4 regions of the Phreatobacter cathodiphilus genome follow, and region 1 is predicted to be linked to each of the others. Evidence: predicted binding sites of a transcription regulator. Region 1 holds the regulator's gene; each other region holds the start of a gene.
What was found. The regulator PhoB, encoded in region 1, activates phosphate uptake and scavenging genes when phosphate is short. The targets are predictions, from matches to a motif close to TGTCATNNANCTGTCAT.
Positions count from the first base shown of each region.

Region 2: the regulator PhoB is predicted to act here: its motif matches at 1,000-1,016, upstream of ugpB (sn-glycerol-3-phosphate ABC transporter substrate-binding protein UgpB).
Region 3: the regulator PhoB is predicted to act here: its motif matches at 826-842, upstream of phnG (phosphonate C-P lyase system protein PhnG).
Region 4: the regulator PhoB is predicted to act here: its motif matches at 1,421-1,437, upstream of C6569_RS10120 (BtaA family protein).

Region 1 is NZ_CP027668.1:1,378,064-1,380,259, forward strand. It holds gene phoU (phosphate signaling complex protein PhoU) at 1-564, shown strand, start outside; gene phoB (phosphate regulon transcriptional regulator PhoB) at 597-1,301, shown strand; gene C6569_RS06735 (ABC-F family ATP-binding cassette domain-containing protein) at 1,308-2,196, opposite strand, start outside.
Region 2 is NZ_CP027668.1:3,405,228-3,407,423, forward strand. It holds gene ugpB (sn-glycerol-3-phosphate ABC transporter substrate-binding protein UgpB) at 1-898, opposite strand, end outside; gene rlmH (23S rRNA (pseudouridine(1915)-N(3))-methyltransferase RlmH) at 1,145-1,621, opposite strand; gene rsfS (ribosome silencing factor) at 1,667-2,080, opposite strand.
Region 3 is NZ_CP027668.1:2,706,844-2,709,039, forward strand. It holds gene phnF (phosphonate metabolism transcriptional regulator PhnF) at 1-735, opposite strand; gene phnG (phosphonate C-P lyase system protein PhnG) at 865-1,326, shown strand; gene phnH (phosphonate C-P lyase system protein PhnH) at 1,326-1,925, shown strand; gene C6569_RS13110 (carbon-phosphorus lyase complex subunit) at 1,929-2,196, shown strand, end outside.
Region 4 is NZ_CP027668.1:2,066,812-2,069,007, forward strand. It holds gene C6569_RS10115 (class I SAM-dependent methyltransferase) at 1-64, opposite strand, end outside; gene C6569_RS10120 (BtaA family protein) at 100-1,350, opposite strand; gene C6569_RS10125 (NTP transferase domain-containing protein) at 1,655-2,196, opposite strand, start outside.

The sequences.
Region 1 (2,196 bases):
GTCCGCGCCGTCGACCCGCAGATCGATGCGCTGCAGCGGGAGATCGAGGAGGTCGGCATCCTCGTCATCGCCAAGCGCCAGCCCATGGCCATCGACCTGCGCGAGATCGTCGGCGCGCTGCGCATCGCCTCCGACCTGGAGCGCATCGCCGACCTCGCCAAGAACATCGCCAAGCGCGTCATCGCCATGAACGGCACGCTGCCGCTGGCCAAGGTGACGGGCGGCTTCGACGCCATGGCCCGCCTCGCCCTGGAGCGCGTCAAGCGCGTGCTCGACGCCTATGCCCAGCGCGACGTGGACGCGGCGCTGGACGTCTGGAAGGCCGACGGCGACATCGACGCCCTCTACAACTCGCTGTTCCGCGAACTCCTGACCTACATGCTCGAGGATCCGCGCAACATCGGCTCCTGCACGCACCTCCTGTTCTGCGCCAAGAACCTCGAGCGCATCGGCGACCACGCCACCAACATCGCCGAGACCATCCACTACATGGTGAAGGGCGTTCCGCTTGCCGACGAGCGGCCCAAGCTCGACACCACGACCATGGCCGCGGTCGGGCTCTGATCGCGGATACCGGCACGACGGGGAATCAATCCATGACCGCACGCATTCTGGTGGTCGAGGACGAGGAGCCGATCACGGTTCTTCTGCGCTACAATCTCGAGGCCGAGGGCTATCAGGTCGAGGTCGTCGGCCGCGGCGACGAGGCCGAGGTCCGGCTGCGCGAGGCGGTTCCCGACCTCGTCCTGCTCGACTGGATGCTGCCCGGCCTCTCCGGCATCGAGCTGTGCCGCCGCATCCGCCTGCGGGCCGAGACCGAACGGCTGCCGGTGATCATGCTCACCGCCCGCGGCGAGGAGGGTGAACGGGTGAGGGGCCTCGCCATCGGCGCCGACGACTACGTGGTGAAACCCTTCTCCGTGCCGGAACTGCTGGCGCGCGTCAGGGCGCTGCTGCGCCGGGCCAAGCCCGAGCACCTGTCGAGCCTCCTCAAGTCCGGCGACATCGAACTCGACCGCGAGACGCGCCGCGTCCATCGCGCCGGCCGGGAGATCAATCTCGGGCCGACCGAGTTCCGCCTGCTGGAATTCCTGATGCAGTCGCCCGGCCGCGTCTATACCCGCGAGCAGCTCCTGGACGGCGTCTGGGGCCGCGACGTCTATATCGACGAGCGCACCGTGGACGTTCACATCGGCCGCCTGCGCAAGGCGGTGAAGCGTGGCCGCGAGGCCGATCCCATCCGCACGGTGCGCGGCTCCGGCTATTCCTTCAACGAGCGTTTCGCCGGCGCGGCGGCCTGAGCGCCGTCACGCCTCCAGGCTCTCCTTCAACAACTCCAGCTCCAGCCAGCGGTCCTCCGCCGCCGTGAGTTCGCCCTGCGCCTTGGCCATCGCCGCGCTTGCCCGGTCGAAGGCGGCGCGGTCGCGCTGAAACAGGCCGGTGTCGGCGAGGATCGTCTGGAGCTTGGCGATGTCGCGCTGCAGGGCCTCCATCCGGGCCGGCAGCGTGTCGAGGTCGTGCTTGTCCTTGAAGGACATCTTGCGCCGCGCCGGTTCCGCCTGCGGCGCGGCCTTGGCGGCCGCCGACGGCGCCTCGCCCCGCGCCGGCTTCGCCACCGTCCGCGCCTCCACCCCGGCGCCGCGCTGGTTGACCATATCCGTATAGCCGCCGGCATATTCGACCCAGCGCCCGTTGCCCTCGCTGACGAGGACCGAGGTGCAGACCCGGTCGAGGAAGTCGCGATCGTGCGAGACCAGGATCACCGTTCCCGGGAAGTCGGTCAGCATCTCCTGAAGGAGATCGAGCGTCTCAAGGTCCAGATCGTTGGTCGGCTCGTCCAGCACCAGCACGTTGGCAGGTGATGCCAGCGCCCGCGCCAGCAGCAGGCGGCCGCGCTCGCCGCCCGAGAGCACGCCGACGGGTGTGCCCTTCTGTTCGGGGGAGAACAGGAAGTCCTTCATGTAGCCGATGACGTGGCGGTTCTCGCCGTTGATCGTCACGTAGTCGCCGCGCCCGCGCGTCAGCGCCTCCGTCAGCGGCATGGCGGGGTCGAGGGCCTCGCGCTTCTGGTCGAGCGTCGCCATGGCGAGGTTGGTGCCGAGGTCGATGGTGCCGCCGTCGGGGGACAGCGTCCCGGTGAGGAGCTGGACGAGGGTGGTCTTGCCGGCCCCGTTCGGCCCGACGATGCCGAGCCGG
Region 2 (2,196 bases), 2.0 Mb from region 1:
CGGGCGCATCCGGATAATAGGGCATCGGCGCATTGGCCCAGTCGAACTTCGCGTTCGCCTTGACGTTGCCGTAGAAGCCCGACGAGGTCAGGAAGATCGGGCACTCGCCGGAGGTGAAGCGGCCCTCGCCCGTGTTGGTGCGGCCCGAATAGGAGAAGGTGTTGTCCTTCTGCAGGTCGATGAGGTTCTGCAGGTGGCGCACGTGCAGCGGCGAGTTGAACTTCAGCTCTGTGTCGAAGCCGTCGATGCCGTTGGCGCGGGTGGCGAGCGGCACGTTGTGCCAGAGCGAGAACTGCTCGAGGTTCAGCCAGGTGATCCAGGCCGAGGAGAACCCGCACTTGTCATAGCCGGCGGCGCGCAGCTTCTTGGCCGCTTCGAACACTTCCGGCCAGGTCTTCGGCGGCTGGTCAGGGTTGAGCCCCGCCCGGCGGAAGGCGTCCTTGTTGTACCACATGACCGAGGACGACGAGTTGAACGGGAAGGACAGCATCTCCCCGCGCGACGTCGAATAGTAGCCGGCGACGGCCGGCAGATAGGCGCTCGGCACGAAGGGCTCGTTGGCCTCGGCCATGAGCTGGAACACCGGCTTGATGGCGCCGCGGGCGGCCATCATCGTCGCGGTGCCGACCTCGAAGACCTGCAGGATGTGCGGGGCGTTGCCGGCACGGAAGGCGGCGATGCCGGCGTTCATCGTGTCGGGATAGGAGCCCTTGTAGGTCGGCACGACGCGGAACTCGCGCTGCGAGGCGTTGAAGTCCTGCGCCAGCTTGTTGACGACCTCGTTGTTGGCGCCGGTCATGGCGTGCCACCACTGGATTTCGACCTGCGCGGCCGCGGGGGTCGCGGCCATCATCGCTCCGGCAGCGGCGGCCGCGAGCATCGAACGACGGTTGAACATCGGAAAACTTCCTCCCAACAGACGCCTTGCGGCGGCGGTGCGGCTTGCGGCAAGGGCCGCGCCGTTCTGGGTCCGCCGGGCGACGGACGCGTGACACTTTAATGAAGCTTCGATGACAGCGTAAGAGCCTGTCTGTCGAGACGCCGGCGGGGGTTTTTCCACATCGCTGAGTGAACGGCGTCGGCGAGAGCTGCGGTCCGAGAGTCGGGCCTCTGACCCGGAGCGCGCGCGGCGGACCGACGTCCCTCACGCCCGGTGATAGGGATGTCCGGCGAGGATGGTGACGGCGCGGTAGATCTGCTCCAGCGCCATGATCCTCACGAGCTGGTGCGGCCAGGTGAGGGCGCCGAAGGACAGGACGAGGTCGGCCTCGGCCCTAAGCGCCGGATCGAGGCCGTCCGGCCCGCCGACCACCAGCGTCGCGGCCTCTTCCGAGGCGTCCTTCCAGCGCCCGAGCAGCGCCGCGAAATCGGGACTGCCCATGCTGCGTCCCCGCTCGTCCAGCAGCACGAGGCGGCCGGCGCGGGCGCGGCGGATGGCGGCGGCCTCCTCGCTCTTGCGCGCGGCGGCCTCCGGCAGCCGGCTCTCGTCGAGGGTGACGGTGTCGATGGACCGGAAGCCGAGGCCCTTGCCGGCCTTGGCGGCCCGCTCCTGGTAGCGGGCGGCGAGGTCGCTTTCGGGGCCCGCCTTGGCGCGCCCCACGGCGACGAGGATCAGCCGCATGCCGGGCCTCCGGGCGGGGCGGAAAACGCGGGGCGCGGCTGGCTGTCAGCCCGCCAGCCGGTCGCCCGGACGGGCCGCGGACCACATCTTCTCGAGATTGTAGAAGCTGCGGACCTCGGGCCGGAACACGTGGATGATGACGTCGCCGGCGTCCACCAGCACCCAGTCGCAGGCCGGCAGGCCTTCGACGCGGATCTGGCCGACGCCCTTCTCCTTCAGCGCCTTCATCAGATAGTCGGCCAGCGCACCGACATGGCGATGCGAACGCCCGGAGGCCACCACCATCGCATCGGCGATGGAGGTCTTGCCCTTGAGGTCGATGGCCTGGATTTCCTCGGCCTTGTTCTCTTCCAAGGTGTCGAGGACGAGCTGGAGGACGTCCGCGGGAGCGGGGCTAGCCGTCGGAGTCCCGGTGGGCGACGCGCTGGCGTCCGGCCCCGGCAGGGTTGTGGTGGACAGGGTCCAATCCTCTCTGCTTCGCGCCGCGATGGGCGCCACAAGCACGCATCATAGCCGAAAACGTGACGTTTGGAAAACGGAAGCGTGCGACAGGCACTGCAGCCACCGGCACGCGG
Region 3 (2,196 bases), 1.3 Mb from region 1:
CTAGCCGCCCACCGTCAGGCGGACGCGGTCGGCGCAGAAATGCGAGCGCGCCCACTGGATCGGCACGCCGTCGGGGTCGACGTTGATGCTGTCGATGACGAGGACGGGCCGGCCTTCCGCGATCTCCAGCCGGGCCGAATCCGTGGCGTCGGCCACGGCCGCACCGATGCGGGTCGAGGCGCGGCGATAGTCCGGCACGCCGCAGGCCGAGAGCGCCGCCGTGATCGACCCTGTCGCCCCATAGACCTCCGGCACCTCGGCGAAGCGCGGGAGGGGGAAGGCGGCGAGAGCCCAGGAGATCGGCACCCCGTCGGCGAAATGCGCGCTCTCGATGAGCATCACCGGATCCTCGGGCGACAGGTCCAGCGCCTCGGCGATCTCGAGGCTGGCGCCGGCTTGCCTGTGCCCCAGGAGACGACCGGCGGGATCACGCGCCTGCCCGACGACGATCTCGGAGAAGCGCGTGCGGGTGCTGATCGGGTAGGAGAGGGGTTTCGCCTCCACATAGGTGCCCGAGCCCTGGGTGACCCGGACGAGCCCCTTGTCGACCAGCGACTTCACCGCCTGGCGCACCGTGTGGCGGTTGACGCCGAAGCGTTCGGTCAGCGCCGCCTCGGTCGGCAGGCGCGTGCCCGGAACCAGGCCGCCGCCGGCGATCTCGGCCTCGATCGCCTCGGCGATCTGCCGCCAGACCGTCACTCCCCTGCCCCGCGCCAGCATTGCCCCTCCCGTCATTCGCCTGTCACGGCTGGCGGCCGATATGCACGCCTGTCCCATCACCCGGTCCGCCCCGGCGCCGCAAGCGGCTTGCCCCGGAACCCGAACTGTCATAAAACCATAATCGTCTAGACGAATATACAAATCATGACAGACCGTTCCGAACCCACCGATTCACTGCAGACGGCCCGCAAGGCTACCATGGCGACGGTCGCCCGCGCGACCGTCGGCGAACTGGCGGCGCTGGAAACCCTGGCCGGCGAGGGCGCGGAGGTCCTGCGCGCACCCGAGATCGGCCTCGTCATGGTGCGCGGACGCATCGGCGGCGACGGCGCCCCCTTCAACCTCGGCGAGGCGACGGTGACCCGCGCCGCCATCTCGCTCCCCGGGGGCGTGATCGGCTTCGGCCACGTGCTCGGCCGCGACCGGGAGAAGGCGCGGCTCGCGGCGCTGGCGGACGCCCTCTGGCAGGCGCCCGCCACCCGCGAAGCCGTCGAGACCCTGCTCGCCCCGGTCCGCGACCGCATCGCCGCTGAGGCGGTGACGAAGCGGGAGCGCGCCGCCGCCACCCGCGTCGACTTCTTCACCATGGTGCGCGGAGACAACTGATGGCCCTCGCCCGCGCCTTCGCCGATCCGGTCCACGACGCCCAGAAGACCTTCCGGGCGGTGATGAACGCCATGGCCCGCCCCGGCACGCTCCAGCCTGTCGACGGCCTCGCCGGCGCCCCGACGCCGCTGTCGCCTGTCGCCGCCGCTGTCGCCGTGGCGCTCGCCGACTACGAGACGCCGCTCTGGCTCGACGGCCCGCTGGCCGCCTCGCCGGACGTCGCTGCCTGGCTCGCCTTCCACACCGGAGCGCGCATCGGCACTTCGCCCTCGCAGGCCGCCTTCGCCCTTGTCGCCGACACCGCCGCCTTGCCCGACCTTGCCGGCTTCGCCCAGGGCACGGACGTCTATCCCGACCGCTCGACGACGCTGATCGTGCAGGTGGAGGCGCTCTCCGGGGCCGCCACCCGCTTCCGTCTCGCCGGTCCCGGCATCTCCGGCCACGCCCATCTCGCCGTCGCCGGCCTGCCCGCCGACATCGCCGACCGCCTCGCGGCCAACCATGCGCTCTTCCCGCGCGGGGTCGACCTCGTCCTCGCCGGTCCCGAGGGCGTCGCCGCCCTCCCCCGTACCACCCGCGTCACTGTCGTGGAGGCCTGACCCATGTATGTGGCCGTCAAGGGCGGCGAGCGCGCCATCGACAACGCCCACCGCCTCCTCGCCCATGCCCGGCGCGGCGACCCGGCGGTGCCCGAGGTCGCGCCCGCCCAGATCCGCGAACAGCTCACCCTCGCGGTCGACCGGGTGATGACGGAGGGCTCGCTCTACGACCGCGACCTCGCCGCCATCGCCATCAAGCAGGCGCGCGGCGACCTCGTGGAGGCGGCCTTCCTCGTCCGCGCCTTCCGCACCACCCTGCCGCGCTTCGGCG
Region 4 (2,196 bases), 690 kb from region 1:
CGAGCAGGTAGAACTTGCGCGTGGCGTCATAGATGCCGACCTGCCAGCGGTAGATGGCGTCCATCCTCTCCGCGGCGGGAAACACGTCCGTCGGGGCGGTCACGGCGCGGCCAGGGTGTAGAGGTGGAAGCCGCCGTAGATCGACGAGCGGTCGCGCTCCGTCCAGGCGCGGCAGCGCTCCGCGTCATAGGTGAAGCGCGCCAGGATCCCCGGCGAGAGGCGGCCGGGCAGCAGGCTCTCCTCCGCCGCCGTCCGGAAGATGACGCGGGCGCCGGGCCTGGCGGTGCGCAGGATCGCCGCCCAGAGCCGGTTCAGCACCGCGTCCGTCATCCAGTCCTGCGCGTCGAGCAGCACATAGGCGTCGCGGGAGGCCGGCGGCAGGCTCTCCAGATGGTCGATGAAATTCTCGTGACGCACCTCGACACGGCCGGCACGGGACCGCACCGTGTCGAAATGGCCGGCCGCGAGATAGGGCGGCACGGCGCCCGCCGCACCCTGATAGCGCCGGCCGAAGGCCTGCCAGGCGAAGTAGTTGCTCTCCAGCGGGAAGCCGCAGGCGAGACGTTCGAGGCGTGCCACCAGCACCTCCTCCATCCCGCCGCCCGCCTTCGCCGAGGTCAGCAGCGCCTGATACTGGGCCGGCGGAATGCCGAGCCCGTAGAGCGAGGCGGGGTTCTTCACCAGCCAGCGCACCAGCGGCGAGGCGAAGAGCGGCTTCAGCTCCGCGTCAAAGATGGCGCGCTGGTCGGCGAGCGAGCGCGCTTCCAGCATGCGGCGGGGATCGCGGCCGTGCAGCCGCGCGACCGCATGGCCGGTGCCGATCATCCAGCCGAGCAGGCCCTTGCGGTAGATGTTGTCGGAAAACTGCCGGATGCGCCGCCGCCCGGCCCAGTCGCGCCGCTCCCAGTAGGCGCGCGTCGCCGGATCGAGCCGGTCGCGCAGATGGAGGTCGTAGGCGGCGATATTGGCGCGGTTGTCGGCCCGGCCGAAGAAGCGGAAGAAGCTGTCGTGGTCGGGCAGGTGGAGGGCCGCGGCGAGCTTCAGCCGGTTCAGCGCCACGTGATGGGCGTTGAGGTCGACGGCGGTGATCGCGGCAGGGCCGGCGACGAGATAGCTGAGGACGTTGCAGCCACCGGAGGCGATGGCCACCACGTGATCCGCGGGGCCGAGCGCCAGCGCCTCCATGTCGATCTCCGGATCCTCCCAGATCTGCGGATAGACGAGGCCGGAGAACATCAGCGTGAAGAGTTGCTCCTGCAGTCCCGCCCGCGACAGCGGCCGGTGGCGGGCGACGGCCCGCCCGATATTGCGCTGGGTCGCCTTGCGCGCCTCGCCTGCCGCCAGAGTCATGCCGTTCATCCCGATTCGGAAGCGTTCGGACCGGGTTAGGCGGACGGCGTGACGCGCCGGTGAAGCAGCGATGACCCCGCGATGACGGTTCCGCAGGATGATGCGGACAATTGCAGCGATTTCCGTCGGGACGGGTTAAGGTCAACCGGTAGGGTAAAGATGCGGCTGTGATTGTGCTGCACAGCGAATGGTCAGATAGACGGTCCCAACCACTCCGCGTCCACGGAGATGATCATCTGAAGCCCCGGGCCGGCAACGACCCGGGGATTTTTTTGTCAAAATTACCGCACGGACTTCAGCTTCGTTAAGGCGCGGGACGTCCGCCCGCCGCGGCGAGCGCCTCCGGCGTGTCGAGGTCGAGATGGACGTCGTCCGTCTCGGCCGGCACCTCGGCGACGGCCTCCGGCGCGCCCGCCAGCACCGCCCTGCCGCCCTGGTCGCCGGTGACCTTCATCAGCTCGGCGAAGAAGCGGCGGCCCCACAGCACGGGATTGCCGCGCCGCCCGCCGGCGACGGGCACGACGACGTGCCGCCCCTCCCCCGGCGCGAAGGCCGCGGCCAGCCTGCCGACGAGGCCCGAGGAGATGGCCGGCATGTCGCCGAGCAGCACCACGACCCCGTCGATCTCCTCGCCGAGAGCGGCGATGCCGGCCTTCAGCGAGGTGGAGAGGCCTTCGGGGAAGTCCGGATTATGGGCGAAGCGCACCGGCAGGTCCGCGAGAGCGGCGCGCACGGCCGCCTCCTGGTGGCCGGTGACCACCAGCACCTCGGCGAGACCGGCCCCGAGGGCCGCCTCGACGGCGTGGCGCACCAGCGGCCTGCCGCCGATCTCGGCCAGGAGCTTGT